Regions from separate parts of the Brevibacillus sp. LEMMJ03 genome, predicted to be linked through region 1. Evidence: riboswitches for the same ligand, from Rfam matches in the RefSeq annotation. Region 1 holds a riboswitch; the other holds the start of a gene.

Region 1 (7,519 bases):
ACGGTGTCATGGAAAAGGACGTGATGGTCATTCCGGCAACCACGTCGCCGGCTTTGGCCGAACGTTCGTCGAAGAGATGGGGCGCGTTTCTGTCCAGCGCCACCACCGAATCAAGCGTGACCGTTTGCAGCACCTCACCGCTGTCTCCCAGTACCTCTGCGGTAATGACGTACGCTTCGTTGAGGGGAAAATGCGGGCGTAAAACCGACCAGCCGTCCGCGGCGTCTTCATCCGTTCCCAACCGCCATGTGACCGTTTCATCCCGTGCCAGCCGGGCCGTAAACGCGACCGCTGCACCCGGGACCTGCCGGGAGAGCGAAATGGCTTCGGGAAACTCGTGCAGGGTGATGGTTCCGTCAACTTTGGGCGAAGCGGGCGTGATCACAATGGACACCGATTCGTCCGGAGAGGTCTGGCGGGAAGAGTCGGGAGAGGCAGCGGGGGCGGTTGTGGGTTCCGGCTTGTCGGAAGGCGGCACGTTTGCCCAACAGCCTGTCAGGATCATGCTGGACAGCAGAAGACGAAGCAGGGAGTGACGCATGCGGGTTGACTCCTTTCAGGGGAAAGTCGATCCTTTATACGGTATGACGAGGGAGGTGGGGGTTTGTTTCGGAAAGACGAAGCCGCAGAGCGAAAAAAAGGCGCACAGCGTTTTCCAGCACAATTGATTTTGCAGAAATGAGTGGCCTTCGCTAAACTTAGCTATGGATTACGTAGAGGCCAAGCAAAGGACGGGTTGTCATGATTCGTGTCAGTCATCTACAAAAGGAGTTTCACATCCATCAGGCCCGTGCCGGCCTGGCGGGTGCGTTTCGCGACTTGTTCAGCCGGGAGTACAAGACGGTCAAGGCGGTTGACGACATTTCCTTTACCGTCGAGGAAGGGGAGATGTTCGCCCTGATCGGGGAAAACGGGGCCGGCAAATCAACCACGATCAAAATGCTGACGGGGATTCTCACCCCGAGCGGCGGCGAGATCGTCATCAACGGCTACGTGCCGTACCGGCAGCGGGAGCAGTACGTCCGCTCCATCGGCGTCGTCTTCGGACAGCGCTCCCAGCTTTGGTGGGACCTCTCGCCGCTGGAATCGTTCCGCCTGCTGAAAAACGTCTACAAGGTGGACGACGCAGCGGGAGAGCGCTGGCTGGAGCGCCTGATCGAGGAGCTGGACATCGCTTCGTTCGTCAGCCAGCCGGTGCGCAAGCTGAGCCTCGGCCAGCGCATGCGCTGCGAAGTGGCCGCCGCCTTGATTCACAAGCCGAAGCTGCTCTTTCTCGACGAGCCGACGGTCGGGCTGGACGTGCTGGTCAAGCAGAAAATCCGGGAATTTCTGCGCAACCTGAACGAAACGGAACAGACGACGATCCTCTTGACCACGCACGACGTGTCCGACATCGAGGCGCTCTGCAAGCGGGTGCTGGTGATGGACAAAGGCCGGCTGATCTTTGACGGCCAATTGGCTGAACTGAAAGAGAAGTGGGGCAACGGCACCGAGGTGGCATTCCAGTTCAAGAAGCGGACCGCGCCGGAAGAGCTGCGGGCAGCGCTCGGCGAGCTGCCCTGTGAAATCCTGCGGGACAACGAGTTCTCGCTGCGGGTAAAGGTGGTGCGCAGCCAGGACATGCTGCCGTTCGTCCTGTCCGTGGTGATGGGCTCGTTTGAGGTGAGCGACGTGAAGATCAAGGAGGCCAGCACGGAAGACATCGTGCGCAACATCTACTCGGCCGACGGCGAGGTCGTCAGCCATGGGTAAACTCTATCTGGAACTGATCCGCATCCGGTTTCTGACCATGCTCGCCTACCGGGTGAACTACTACAGCGGCATCATCATCTACGCGATCAACATCGGCGCCTATTACTTCCTCTGGGGAGCGATCTACGGCGGCCAGCAACAGCTCGGCGGCCTCACCGTGGAGCAGATGACCGCATACGTCGCCATCGCCTGGATGTCCCGGGCGTTCTACTTCAACAACATCGACATGGAGATCGCTCAGGACGTGCGGGAAGGCAAGGTGGCCATCGAGATGATCCGGCCCTACAATTACCTGTCCGTGAAAACGGCGCAGGCGTTCGGCGAGGGCGTCTTTCGCCTGCTCTTTTTCGCGGCGCCCGGCATCTTTCTGGTCAGCCTGTTGATCCCGTTCCGCTTCCCCGGAACGCCGGAAGCCTGGGGCCTGTACCTGGTCAGCCTCATGCTCGCGTTTGTCATCAACACGGAGCTGAACCTGCTGACCGGCCTGTTTACCTTTTTCCTGTTCCGCAACGACGGGATGATGCGGGCCAAGCGGGTGATCGTCGATCTGATGTCCGGCCTGGTGCTGCCGATCAGCTTTTTCCCCGGCTGGGCCCAGACGCTGATGGGCTGGCTGCCGTTTCAGGCGATCAACTACTATCCCAGCCTGATCTTCACCGGCGCGATTTCGCCGGAGCGGGCGTGGGAGCTGATCGGGCTGCAGGCCGCCTGGATCGCGGTGATTTTCATGCCGATCCTGATCCTGTGGCGGCGGGCCCGTCACAAACTGGTCGTGCAGGGAGGGTAGCCGATGCAAAACGCGCGACACATCATCGGCGTCTTTGCCGATTACCTCGGACAGTATTTCAAGACCAGGCTGGCGTACCGGGCCGACTTTTTCGGCGACCTGGTCTCCAATCTGATCTACGAGCTGATCAATCTCGTCTTCATCATCGTCGTCTTTCAGCACGTGCCGCTGCTGAAAGACTGGACGCGGGACGAAATCATCTTTATCTACGGTTTCTTCCTGATTCCGTACGCGCTGTTTTCGATGTTTTTCAGCTTCTGGGACTTCAACGAGCGCTACATCATCCGCGGCGAGATGGACCGCATCCTGACCCGGCCGCTGCACAACCTGGCCCAGGTGTGCCTGGAATCGATGGCGCCGGACCGCATCTTCGGCGTCATCTCCGGGCTGATCATCATGGGCTACGCCGCTTTCAAGCTGGATCTGTCCTTCCACTGGTACGATCCGCTGGTGTTTGTCGTGCTGGTGATCGGCGGGGCGCTGATCTACGCCGGGGTGTACACGGCGATTGCCGCCATCAGCTTTTTCTCCGACTCGCGCACGGGCATCGCGCCGATGATCTGGAACATCCAGCAGTACGGCCGCTATCCCGTGGACGTGTACAACAAGGTGATTCGCTTCGTGCTGACGTACATCCTGCCGTTCGCCTTCGTCGGCGTCTACCCGGCCGCCTACTTTTTGCGCAAGGAGACGTGGTACACCTACGCGGCGTTCACGCCGGTCATGGGCGTGATCTTTTTCGGCATCGGGCTCGCCGTCTGGAACTGGGGCGTGCGCAAATACAGAGGAGCGGGGTCGTGACCCGCTCTTCCCTTGACAGGCAATCTTTTGTCGTTTACAATTTATTGTAACAGTACTCACCACGCGACTTGTGTTTACACAAAGCGGACCAGGGTGAGTCTTTTTGTTTCTCAGGGGAGATTTTCGTGAACGAATCGGCGTATAGGCGAGAATTAAAACCACCACTTACATACGAACAACAAGTAGAAAAAATGAAAAGCAGAAATCTGATTATTGGGGACGTTTGCGATTGAAAAGTTAAAGACGAATAATTACTACAGAATTAGTGCATACACTCTCCACTTGAAAAAAGATGACGTATTTTTACCTGGTACCACTTTTGAGCAAATTATCCGTTTGTACGATTTTGATGCCAACTTTAGAAGTATACTTTCACCGGTACTTGAACGAATTGAGATAGCTTTCAGAACACATGTTGCTTATTTGCTCGCCAATAAGTATGGAGACCCTCTAAGCTATAGAGAAAAAAATTACTTCGTAAATGAAGTATTTCACTCGAAGTTTTTAGAAGAGCTAGATCGAGAAATAGATCGATCAAAGGAGATTTTCGCCCAACACCACCGAAAAAAATACGATGGTCAATTTCCTATCTGGGCTGCCGTTGAATATGTCATTCGGAACCCTATCCAAACTGTTTGGAAATATGAAAAACGAAGACCAAAACGAAATCGCTATTAATCGGATTTCCAGATAATTGGTATGATTTGCTCAATTGTTAAAATGAACGGATGAACTGCCAGCCTCAAAATAGGGGACGGCAGTTTTTTGGTGGCTGGGGGCGGATTGCGCTCGTCACTCGTCACGCGCCTGTATCAATGTGGTAACGTTTGGCTTCAGGCAGGGAACAGCGGAGCCCCCGGTCGTTCGTCCGGCAAATGCACAGAGACACTTCTGGCATTGTCAAATGAATCGGCGACGCCGTATAATAAGCTGGTGACAACCAATACCACAATTCCTTCGGGGCAGGGTGAAATTCCCGACCGGCGGTGATCGCGCAAGGCGCGTAAGCCCGCGAGCCTCCCTGGCGGAAACGCTTGGGAGTGCAGGATCCGGTGCGAATCCGGAGCCGACAGTACAGTCTGGATGGGAGAAGGATGACGACAGTACGTACACCGCACGTGCTTGTTTGCCTGTGCGCGGGTGCGGGATGCGGGGGGTGCATGCCCGATCGGGCCCCCTTCGATTTCGCATACCTGTTTGGCGCAGTCATGGGTCGCTGTCCGCGTACGCAAGCCCTGAGGAGAAACGAATCCTCAGGGCTTTTGTTTTACGATTGGTTCGGATGGACGGCCGGGCAGGTGGGGACGTACTCGTTGCCATTCCTCATCAGAAGGAAGAAACACGTGAGGAGATGGTACAGATGAAAGTAACAGCGATGCGCTCATCGCAAGCGACCCAGCGGCTGGTGGCGATTCCCATGCTGGCGGCGGTCGCGTTTGTTCTGCAGTATCTCGAGTTTCCGGTACCGATGCTGCCGCCGTTCCTGAAGCTGGATTTCAGCACGCTGCCCGCGTTGATCGGGGGCCTGCTCTACGGACCGGTCGCCGGGGTGCTGGTGGAAGTGCTGAAAAACGCGCTGCACATGCTGTTGAAAAATACGGACGGCCTGCTGATCGGCGAGGTGGCCAACGTGGTCGCGGGCGCCAGCTTTATCCTGGCGGCCATCTATTTGCAGCGCCGGGGCATGGGGAAAAAGGGCTTTGCCGCCGGCCTTGTGCTGGGAACGGTGCTGATGACGGCGGTCATGGCGGTCGCCAACGCCTATTTCCTGCTGCCGGCCTACGCGGCTCTCTACCAGGTGCCGCTGGAGCAGCTCCTGGCCCAGTTCCAGGCGGACAGCGTCTGGTCGTTTGTCCTGTACAGCATCGTGCCGTTTAACATACTCAAAGGGGTTGTGCTCTCGCTGGCAGCGTATCCGCTGTACGTCAAGCTGTCCGGCCGGCTCAACCTCCGCGCGGCAAATTGACAATGATTTCTTGGCTTGCTATGATAGTGCCTAACCAAAGGCAATGAAAGGACCCGCAGGTACTGGCCGTGTTCCAGAGAGTCGGCCCTTGTCTGGAAGGCCGATGCACAGGCGTATCTGCTCCCCATCCTGGAGCCGCTGGCGATGAGCCATGCCGGATGCCCTGCCGTTATCGGGCGTTGAGTGGGCCGCAGCACGCCGTTGCGGTCAATCAGGGTGGTACCGCGGGTAATTCCCCCGTCCCTATTGGGATGGGGGTTTATTTTTTTACGAGGAGTGTGTCACATGGCAGACGAAAAAGCGTTTGTAAAGGAGATTACCCCGCAGTCGGAGGACTTTTCGCGCTGGTACATCGACACGATTACCAAGGCGGATCTGATGGATTACACCCCGGTCCGCGGCTGCATCGTGTTCAAGCCGGACGGCTTCGAACTGTGGGAGCGGATCCAGGCGGCGATGGACAAGCGGTTCAAGGAGACCGGCCACCGCAACGCCTATTTTCCGATGCTGATTCCCGAGTCGTTTTTCCAAAAAGAGAAGGAGCACGTGGAAGGCTTTAATCCGGAGCTGCCCTGGGTGACCGAAGCGGGCGGCGAAAAGCTGGAAGAGCGGCTCGCGCTGCGGCCGACGTCCGAGACGATCATCGGCCACATGTACAGCCAGTGGATTCAGAGCTATCGCGACCTGCCGGTGCTGATCAACCAGTGGGCCAACGTCTTCCGCTGGGAAAAGCGGACAATGCCGTTCCTGCGCACGTCCGAATTTCTCTGGCAGGAGGGGCATACCGCCCACGCCACCGAGGAGGAAGCGCGGCAGGAAACGATGCAGATGCTGGACATCTACAGCGAGGTGGTCGAACAGGAGCTGGCCATTCCCGTCTGGAAAGGGCAGAAGACGCCGACCGAACGCTTTGCCGGCGCGGTCGACACGTATTCCATCGAAGCGATGATGAAGGACGGCAAAGCCGTTCAGGCCGGCACCTCGCACTACCTGGGCGAGAACTTTGCCAGAGGCTTTGACATCAAGTTTCTCGACAGGGACAATCAGTTCAAGTACGTTCATACCACCTCGTGGGGGACGTCCACCCGCCTGATCGGTTCGATGATCATGGTCCACGGCGACGACCGCGGGCTGGCGCTGCCGCCGCGCGTGGCTCCGACCCAGGTCGTGATGATCCCGGTCGGTCCGGTCAAGCTGCGGGAAAAGGTGATGGAGAAGTTCGATCCGCTGTTCGACGCCCTGAAAGCGGCGGGCGTGAGGGTGAAGGCGGACCTGCGCGAAGAGACGCCGGGCTGGAAGTTCAACGAGTGGGAAATGCGCGGCGTGCCGATTCGCCTGGAGATCGGTCCGCGCGATGTGGACAACGGACAGGTGGTCCTGGCCCGTCGCGATACCGGCGAGAAGGTGACGGTCTCCCTGGACCGGGCGGTGGAAGCGGTCGCCGACCTGCTGGAAGAGATTCAGCGGAACATGTTTGAAAAGGCGCTGGCGTTCCGAACCGCCCACTCCCATCTGGACATCGACACCCTCGATGCGCTGAAGGCGCACATCGCCAAGGCGGAAAGCGAAAAAAGCATCGCCGGCTGGGTGCTGGCCGGCTGGTGCGGCGACGACGCCTGCGAAGCGAAAGTGAAGGAGGAGACCAAGTTCACCTCCCGCAACATTCCGTTTGAGCCGCCGACAGTCAAGCATACCTGCATCGCCTGCGGCGGGGAAGCCAAGCATACCGTCTGGTTCGCCCGCGCCTATTAAACCGCGCTTCGGCTGGCGGGGCGAAAACAAAAGGGGCACCCGCGCATATCGGGTGCCCGCTTTTCGTTACTGCGGCTTTCGCTACCCCAGGACCCAATCGGCAAAGGCCCCGGGGTCGGTAAACAAGTAATCCGGTTCGGGCTGGAAACGGCCCGCTTTTTGTGTGACAGGCAGCCAGTCGACGCCGACCGTGACCAGGGCGGCGGCCCGACCCGCAAGAACGTCAGCGTCGCTGTCCCCCACGTACAGCGTCTGTTCGGCGCGTGCTCCCAGCCGTTCCATCGCGGCCAGAATGCCTTCGGGGTCGGGTTTTGGCCTGGACACGTCGTCTCCGGTGATCACCACGTCAAAGTAGCGGGCCAGCCCCCACGCCTGAAGGGAAATGTCGGCGCTGCGCCGCCCTTTTCCGGTGACAATGCCCATGACGATGCCGGCCTCGCGCAGTCGGTCCAGCATCAGCG
Region 2 (7,519 bases), on a different contig from region 1:
GACATTCCCTTAATGGAATCGTCAGATACTCGCTTCCCGATCGTGTATGGGGCGTATCTTCGTCTACTTGGCAAAGCAGCACTCACCAAGGAACAGGAAGCGACCAAGGGACTGCGGCGCGCCGGCATCACCATTTTGGGTGAGAAGACCGACCGTGGCGAGTACTTCGTCATGTGGCGTCAGGGTGGCCAGACGGAAATGCTTCGGATTCACGAGCAGAAGCTCCGGGCCGAAGTGCAGAAGAAGATTGACAAGCTGATGGTTAAGATCGCGGAAGAACGACAATAATGACAGAGGATACCCTCTTTCACCGTTCCCTCGCTGCGGCGGGGGATTTCTTTTCGCCAAAACCTCTGTTCCTTCACCAAAGGATTCGACACCAACGTTGACGAAAGCCTTACTGGGGTGATTGTATGCGCTGCCGGTTAAAAGAGATTTTGGAGGAGCGTGGCATCAAGCAAAAGTGGTTGCAAGAGCGCGTCGGTATGAGCCAGAGCGCCATTAATCGATTGGTAAACGGAAAGTCTTCGCCGCTGTTAGAAGATGCCATACGTATTGCCAAGGTATTGGAACTGCGGGTCGAGGACATATGGGACATAGATGAATAATTTTATGTCGTGGACAATCAATTTTTAACCGTTGACCGCATACATTGTGCCATCAACCGAAAGGAGATGGTGCATATGTGGATTGTCCATCAGCGTATGGCGGAATTGTGGGTGCTGAACCGTCGCAGGCCGCTGACCAATGAAGAGATGACGGAGATGTCGCATTGCTTGGAGGCAAATGTGCAGCGTGCTTGGGAGATCGCTAAACTCAAGAATCTGTCACTGTTGGCCAGCATGACTGGTGACGTTGAGTGGCAGCATGAGCTGTGCGCAAAGTTGGATAGGCTGACAGGGTAAGAATATAATTACTTGAGGATCGAAAAAGTATTACCCTATAGCAATTGTAGGAGAAACCACCTCCCGCGTTCAGAACCGGTTGAAGGAATTGGAAGACGAAAAAGTGGACCGCCACATCCCGCTCGGATTGGCGACGGGCAGCAGCTTCCTGGCGCAGATGGGGCCGGAACTTCCCGTCACCTTTGTGCCGATCGGGGCGGTGAAGACGCGCCTGGATACGGAGATGAAGGAAGCGGGCATCAACATGGTGCTGGTCACGGTGTACATCTACGTCGACGTGGATTTGCGGATCGTCATCCCGTTTGCCACCGACCAAAAGACGGTGACCACCAAAATCCCGATCACCCACTCGCTCGTCATCGGCGACGTGCCGCAGTACCTGTACAACAATCCGGAAGGAAAGCCGGACGTGCCAAGGCCGGATGCTCAGCCGGACAACACGCCGTAAGGGGAAAGCCCGGATGAAGAATTCCGGGCTTTCCTGCTGATTTCGCCGCCGTCGCCCGAAAAAAGTGTAGGACTCGTCTGAAATTGTGGTATAATGCCCGTAACTGAATACCAACCTTCAGGGCAGGGTGAAATTCCCGACCGGCGGTGATGACGAACGCACGTCTCAGCCCGCGACTCGCTGACGGCTTTGGCCGACAGCGACTGACTTGGTGAAATTCCAAGGCCGACGGTACAGTCCGGATGGGAGAAGGTATTTGGTGAGCCTGTGCGTCCGTTTTTTGGAAAAAACGGACGGCAACAGGCTTATTCCCCTATGCCCTGATTCGATGTCAGGGCATTTTTTGTTGGGGCGAAAACGAAGCAGGAAAGGAGCGCACGATGGAACACGACGCACGATACATGGCGCTGGCGCTGGAGCTGGCGCGCTCCGCGGCGGGACAAACCAGCCCCAATCCGCTGGTGGGGGCCGTGGTGGTAAAAGACGGCGAGGTCGTCGGCATGGGGGCCCACCTGAAAGCAGGCCAGCCTCATGCAGAGGTGCACGCGCTGCGGATGGCCGGCGAACGGGCAAAAGGGGCCACCTTGTACGTCACGCTGGAGCCGTGCAGCCATTACGGACGAACGCCTCCCTGCGCTGACACGGTCATCCAGGCGGGGATCAGCCGTGTGGTGGTGGCCGTGCTGGATCCCAATCCGCTGGTGGCGGGGCAGGGGGTGTCCCGGCTGATCGCCGCCGGCGTGGAGGTCACCGTCGGCATCGGGGAGACGGAGGCGCGGCGGCTCAACGAAGTCTTTTTCCACTACATCACCACCCGGCGGCCGTTCGTCACCGTGAAGACGGCCAGCACCCTGGACGGCAAAATCGCCACGGTGACGGGGCACAGCCGCTGGATCACGGGCGAGGAGGCGCGCGGGCAGGTGCACGAACTGCGCCGGCGGCACGATGCGATTCTCGTGGGGGTCGGGACGGTGATCGCCGACGACCCCGAGCTGACGGCCCGGACGGCGGGCACGGCGACGGGCCGTCAGCCGGTTCGGGTCATCCTGGACAGGCGGCTGCGCACGCCGCTGGATGCCCGCGTGGTGAATGACGGCAAGGCGCCAACGTGGATTGTCACCTCGGCGGAGGCGCCGGCAGAGAAGCGGGCGGCGCTGGAGGAGCGCGGTGTGACGGTACTCGTGCCGGACGGACCGGTCACGGTGGAGCAGGTGCTGGACGAACTGGGAGCGCGGGGCATCACCTCGCTTTTGGTGGAAGGCGGTGCGGAGGTAAACGGTTCGTTTCTCCGCGCGCGGGCGGTCCAAAAGATCGTCGCCTACCTCTCCATGAAGCTGGTCGGCGGCGCCGGTGCCCCCACGCCGTTTGGCGGTCCGGGGCTGGAACGGATGGACGAGGCGGTGCCGCTGGCCGATGTCGAGTGGGAGCAGGTGGGACCGCACGACCTGCGCATTACCGGCTACCCCGTCTGGGATTCGGAATCATGAGACACAAGGAGGAGAGCGACGCCATGTTTACCGGACTGGTAGAAGAAGTGGGCGTAGTGGAGAGCGTGACGGGAGACGGGCAGGCATGCCGCATGGTGATCCGTGCCGAACGGGTGCTGGAGGGCGTCCGCGTCGGCGACAGCATCGCCGTCAACGGCGTCTGCCTGACCGTAACGGCCCATACCGACCGTCAATTCAGCGTGGACGTGATGCCGGAGACCTTGAACAAAACCAGTTTGCGGCAGGCAAAACGGGGGCAGATTGTCAACCTGGAGCGGGCGATGAGGCTGGGGGACCGCTTCGGCGGCCACATCGTCTCCGGCCACGTGGACGGGACGGGAACCATTCTCTCGCGCCACCCGCATGCCAACGCGGTGCTGTTTCGGATCGGAGCGGAGCCGGATGTGCTCAAATACGTGGTGCCGCGCGGCTCGATCTGCCTGGACGGCATCAGCCTGACGGTCGTCGACGTGGACGCGGAAAGCTTTTCCGTCTCCATCATCCCGCACACCTTGGCCCACACCAATTTGCGGGACAAGCGGATCGGGGATCCGGTCAACCTCGAAGCGGATGTCATCGGCAAGTACGTGGAGAGGCTGCTGGCGTGGCGCTCCGAACAGCCGCAGCCGGAGCGGCGGACGGGGCTTACGCCGGAGTTTTTGCGGGAGCACGGGTTCGTCTAATGGAATCGACGGGTGCTGCCAAAACAGAGGGGAGGGAACCGACCATGTTCCATGCCATAGAAGAAGCGCTGGAAGACTTGAGACGGGGAAAAGCGGTGATCGTCGTGGACGACGAGGACCGGGAAAACGAAGGGGATTTCGTATGCCTGGCGGAAGCGGCCACGCCGGAGATGATCAATTTCATGGTGACGCACGGACGCGGCCTCGTCTGTGTGCCGATCACGGAAGAGCACGCCGCCCGGCTGCGGCTCAAGCCGATGGTGGAGGCAAACACGGACCGGCAGGGTACGGCGTTTACCGTCTCCATCGACGAAGCGGGAACCCATACGGGCATCTCCGCTCACGAACGCTCGCGCACCGTGCTGGCGATGCTGGACGATCAAAAAACGGCGGACGATTTTCGCCGTCCGGGCCACATCTTTCCGCTGATCGCCAAACCGGGCGGCGTCCTGCGCCGGGCCGGACACACCGAGGCGGCCGTCGATCTGGCCCGGCTGGCGGGCGCTTTTCCCGCCGGGGTGATCTGCGAAATCATGAACGAGGACGGGACGATGGCCCGCCTGCCCCAACTGGCCGAGATCGCCGAGCGTTTTGATCTCAAGCTGATCACCATTGCCGACCTGATCCGCTACCGGATGCGGACGGAGCGGCTGGTCAAGCGGGAAATCGAGGTGAACCTGCCTACCGAATACGGCGACTTCCGCATCGCCGCCTACACCAACGAACTGGACGGCAAAGAGCACGTGGCGGTGATCAAGGGAGAGATCACGCCCGACGAACCGGTGCTGGTGCGGGTCCACTCCGAGTGCCTGACCGGCGATATTTTCGGCTCGCACCGCTGCGACTGCGGCCCCCAACTGCACGCCGCCCTGCGGCAGATCGAAGCGGAAGGACGGGGCGTCCTCCTGTACATGCGGCAGGAGGGGCGCGGCATCGGCCTGATCAACAAACTGCGCGCCTACAAGCTGCAGGAGGACGGCTACGACACCGTGGAAGCGAACGAAAAGCTGGGCTTCCCCGCCGACCTGCGCGACTACGGGATCGGGGCGCAAATCCTGCGCGATCTGGGCGTGAAACGCATGCGGCTGTTGACCAACAACCCGCGGAAGATCCGCGGCCTCAGCGGCTACGGACTGGAAGTGGCAGAGCGGGTGCCGATTCAGATGCCGGCCCATCCGCACAACAGGCGGTATCTGGCCGCCAAACACGAGAAGCTGGGTCACCTGCTTCAACTTTGAACAAGGAGTGAACAACCATGAAAGTGTTCGAGGGAAATCTGGTAGGAACGGGTCTGCGAGTAGGCATCGTGGCAGCCCGGTTTAACGAATTGATCGTCAGCAAGCTGCTCGGCGGCGCGCTGGACGCGCTGAAGCGGCACGGCGTGGAGGAAGCAAACGTCGACGTGGCCTGGGTGCCCGGCGCCTTTGAAATCCCGCTGATCGCCAAGCGAATGGCGGAGTCCGGCCGCTACGACGCCGTCGTCACGCTGGGCGCGGTCATTCGCGGAGCGACGCCTCACTTTGACTACGTGTGCAGCGAATGCGCCAAAGGGGTGGCGTCCATCTCCCTGGCTACGGGCGTTCCCGTGATTTTTGGCGTGCTGACGACGGACTCGATCGAGCAGGCGATCGAGCGGGCCGGCACCAAAGCAGGCAACAAAGGATGGGAAGCGGCCGCAGCCGCCATCGAAATGGCGAACCTGAATCGGCAGTTCGCCTAAAGGGCGGCCGCTATTCCCGCAGACGCTTCCACTCCCGCCAGGCCGCACGCAGGGCCTGGCGGTTCCATTTCCGTTCCCTGCCGAACAGGGCCTTGATCAGCCCGACAAACATCGTCTCCTGCTCCTCGGTGTAGGGATACCAGTTGACCTCCCGTTTTCGCCTGCCGGGATCGTGCATGACGGAGACGGCGTGCGTAAACGCCCGCAAGCCTTCCGGACCGCGGTAGCGCCCGATGCCGCTCTGCTTTACGCCGCCGAACGGCAGATGGGGGTTGGCGTAGCTGACCAGGCAGTCGTTGATGCAGACATTGCCGGTTTCCAACTGCAGCGCGACTCGTCTGGCCTTTGTCTCGTCCTGCGACCAGACAGAAGCGTTCAGCCCGTACGGCGAGTCGTTTGCCAGGCGGATCGCTTCTTCCTCGGAGGAAAAGGGCATGATCGGCAGGACGGGGCCAAACGTCTCCTCGCGCATGATTTTCATCGCGTGCGTCACACCCGTCAGGACGGTCGGGGGCAGAAACATCCCGTCTTTTTCAAAGCGGCCGCCGATCTCCACCACGGCTCCCTTGGCGATGGCGTCGGCCACGTGGTCACGAACGATCTCGACCTGTCGGGGAAAGGTCATTGACCCGATGTCCGCCTGACGGGGAAAGCCTTGGCGCAGCGCCGCCGTCTTCGCCTTGACCAGCTCCACAAACTGCGGGTACACGCTTTGCTCGACGTAGAGACGCTCGACGGACATGCAGACCTGTCCCGCGTTGGTGAACGCGCCCCAGACGGCGGCATTGGCGGCCCGCTCCAAATGGGCGTCGGCAAAGACGATCATCGGGTCCTTGCCGCCCAGCTCCAGTTCCACCGGGATCAGGTGTTCCGCCGCCTGCTTCATGATGGCGCGGCCCGTCGCCGCCGAGCCGGTGAAAAAGATCTTGTCCGGCTTGGCAGCCACCAGCGCCTGCCCCACCTCCCTGCCGCCGTGAAGCACCTGGATGACCCCCTCGGGGAAGCCGACGGCCCGGAACAGTTCGTCCATGACCAGGCCGGTGTACGGCGTGACTTCCGACGGCTTCAGCAGGACCGTGTTGCCGGCCGCCAGCGCGGAAAGGGCGGGAATGACGGAAAGCTGGAACGGGTAATTCCACGGCGAAATGACCGCGACCACGCCCAGCGGTTTGTAGTGGATGGACGACCGTTTCGGCCACAGCACCAGCGGCGTGGGCACCCGTCTGGGGGACAGCATCCGCTTCGCGTGCTTCTCGTAGAAGCGGATCGTGTCCGCGGTGACGAAGATTTCCGTCATGAGCGCTTCCAGCGTGAGTTTGCCGGTGTCGGCGCTGATTTTCTCCGCCAGCGCTTCCGCCTGCTCCACCAGGTAATGGCGCAGCCGGGTCAGGTAGTGGAGCCGCTCCGGAAGCGGCCTGGCGGACCAACCGCCAAACGCCTGCCTGGCTCGCTCCATTGCCAGGCGTACCTCCTCCGGCGTCGCCTCCGCCAGTTCGCCGAGGATGGCGCCGGTGGCCGGATTTTGCATCGTGAGAACGCCCATGGTGTATCACCTCTCCGTTTGGGATGATGGGGACAATAACAGCGCAAGCATGCGGGGGAGCGCCTGCTCCAGCCGATTCACCGTCTGCTCGGGATCGTCCGCCTCGTCGAGAAGCGCTTGAAAAAACAGGCCGTCGATCAGCGAGTAGAGCAGCGGGACGGTCTCATCCGCTTCCGTCAGGGGAGAAAGCCCCGCTTCCCTGCGCAATCTGTCCAGCATCTCGCCGATCAGCTCGCAGAGGCGGGTGCGTATCTCCCGCACGCCGTCGCGAAATGCGGGCAGGTACATGGCCTGCACCTGAAAGTCGTACCACAGGCGGTGCACCGCCTGATCCTCGACCAACGCCCGGCGCAGCACCGCGAGCAGCCGGTCCATCCACCCTTCCAGGGGGGCGCTCAGGAGTTCCTGCTCCAGCTCCCGCAGAAACCGCTCCTTGTACCCCGAGATGACGGCAAGCAGCAGGTCTTCCTTGCTGGCAAAATAATAGTGCAGGATGCCCAGCGAGACGCCGGACTCCCGGGCGATGTCGCGCAGCGAGACGCGGGCGTACCCTTTTTCGGCGAGGCAGCGGGTCGCCTGTTCGATCAGGTAGGCCCGTTTGGCGTCCGCTTTTGTTTGTGAACGGGCGGAACGGGTCACGGTTTTACACACCACCATTTTTGGACAATTGTCCAGTTTTTCTGTTTTCATTGTATGTAGGGTGGGTGTTTCTGTCAAACGCGCCAAATGTGTC

The links. A riboswitch is a leader RNA that binds a small molecule or an ion and turns the genes downstream of it on or off. The one in region 1 is predicted to bind FMN.
Region 2: another riboswitch for FMN. It lies ahead of ribD (bifunctional diaminohydroxyphosphoribosylaminopyrimidine deaminase/5-amino-6-(5-phosphoribosylamino)uracil reductase RibD); the one in region 1 lies ahead of FOI68_RS13580 (ECF transporter S component).

The regions. Positions count from the first base shown of each region.
Region 1 is NZ_VKJN01000009.1:182,098-189,616, forward strand. Features, by position in the region: gene FOI68_RS13555 (hypothetical protein) at 1-541, opposite strand, end outside; gene FOI68_RS13560 (ABC transporter ATP-binding protein) at 742-1,752, shown strand; gene FOI68_RS13565 (ABC transporter permease) at 1,745-2,539, shown strand; gene FOI68_RS13570 (ABC transporter permease) at 2,543-3,340, shown strand; gene FOI68_RS13575 (Abi family protein) at 3,554-4,018, shown strand; FMN riboswitch at 4,290-4,439, shown strand; gene FOI68_RS13580 (ECF transporter S component) at 4,701-5,306, shown strand; gene proS (proline--tRNA ligase) at 5,592-7,058, shown strand; gene FOI68_RS13590 (HAD family hydrolase) at 7,140-7,519, opposite strand, start outside.
Region 2 is NZ_VKJN01000014.1:34,575-42,093, forward strand. Features, by position in the region: gene FOI68_RS17120 (YhjD family protein) at 1-288, shown strand, start outside; gene FOI68_RS17125 (helix-turn-helix transcriptional regulator) at 414-608, shown strand; gene FOI68_RS17130 (DUF7667 family protein) at 684-905, shown strand; partial or broken gene FOI68_RS17135 (sporulation protein YunB) at 949-1,353, shown strand; FMN riboswitch at 1,463-1,611, shown strand; gene ribD (bifunctional diaminohydroxyphosphoribosylaminopyrimidine deaminase/5-amino-6-(5-phosphoribosylamino)uracil reductase RibD) at 1,734-2,840, shown strand; gene FOI68_RS17145 (riboflavin synthase) at 2,864-3,523, shown strand; gene FOI68_RS17150 (bifunctional 3,4-dihydroxy-2-butanone-4-phosphate synthase/GTP cyclohydrolase II) at 3,568-4,761, shown strand; gene ribH (6,7-dimethyl-8-ribityllumazine synthase) at 4,779-5,243, shown strand; gene FOI68_RS17160 (aldehyde dehydrogenase family protein) at 5,254-6,786, opposite strand; gene FOI68_RS17165 (TetR/AcrR family transcriptional regulator) at 6,793-7,425, opposite strand.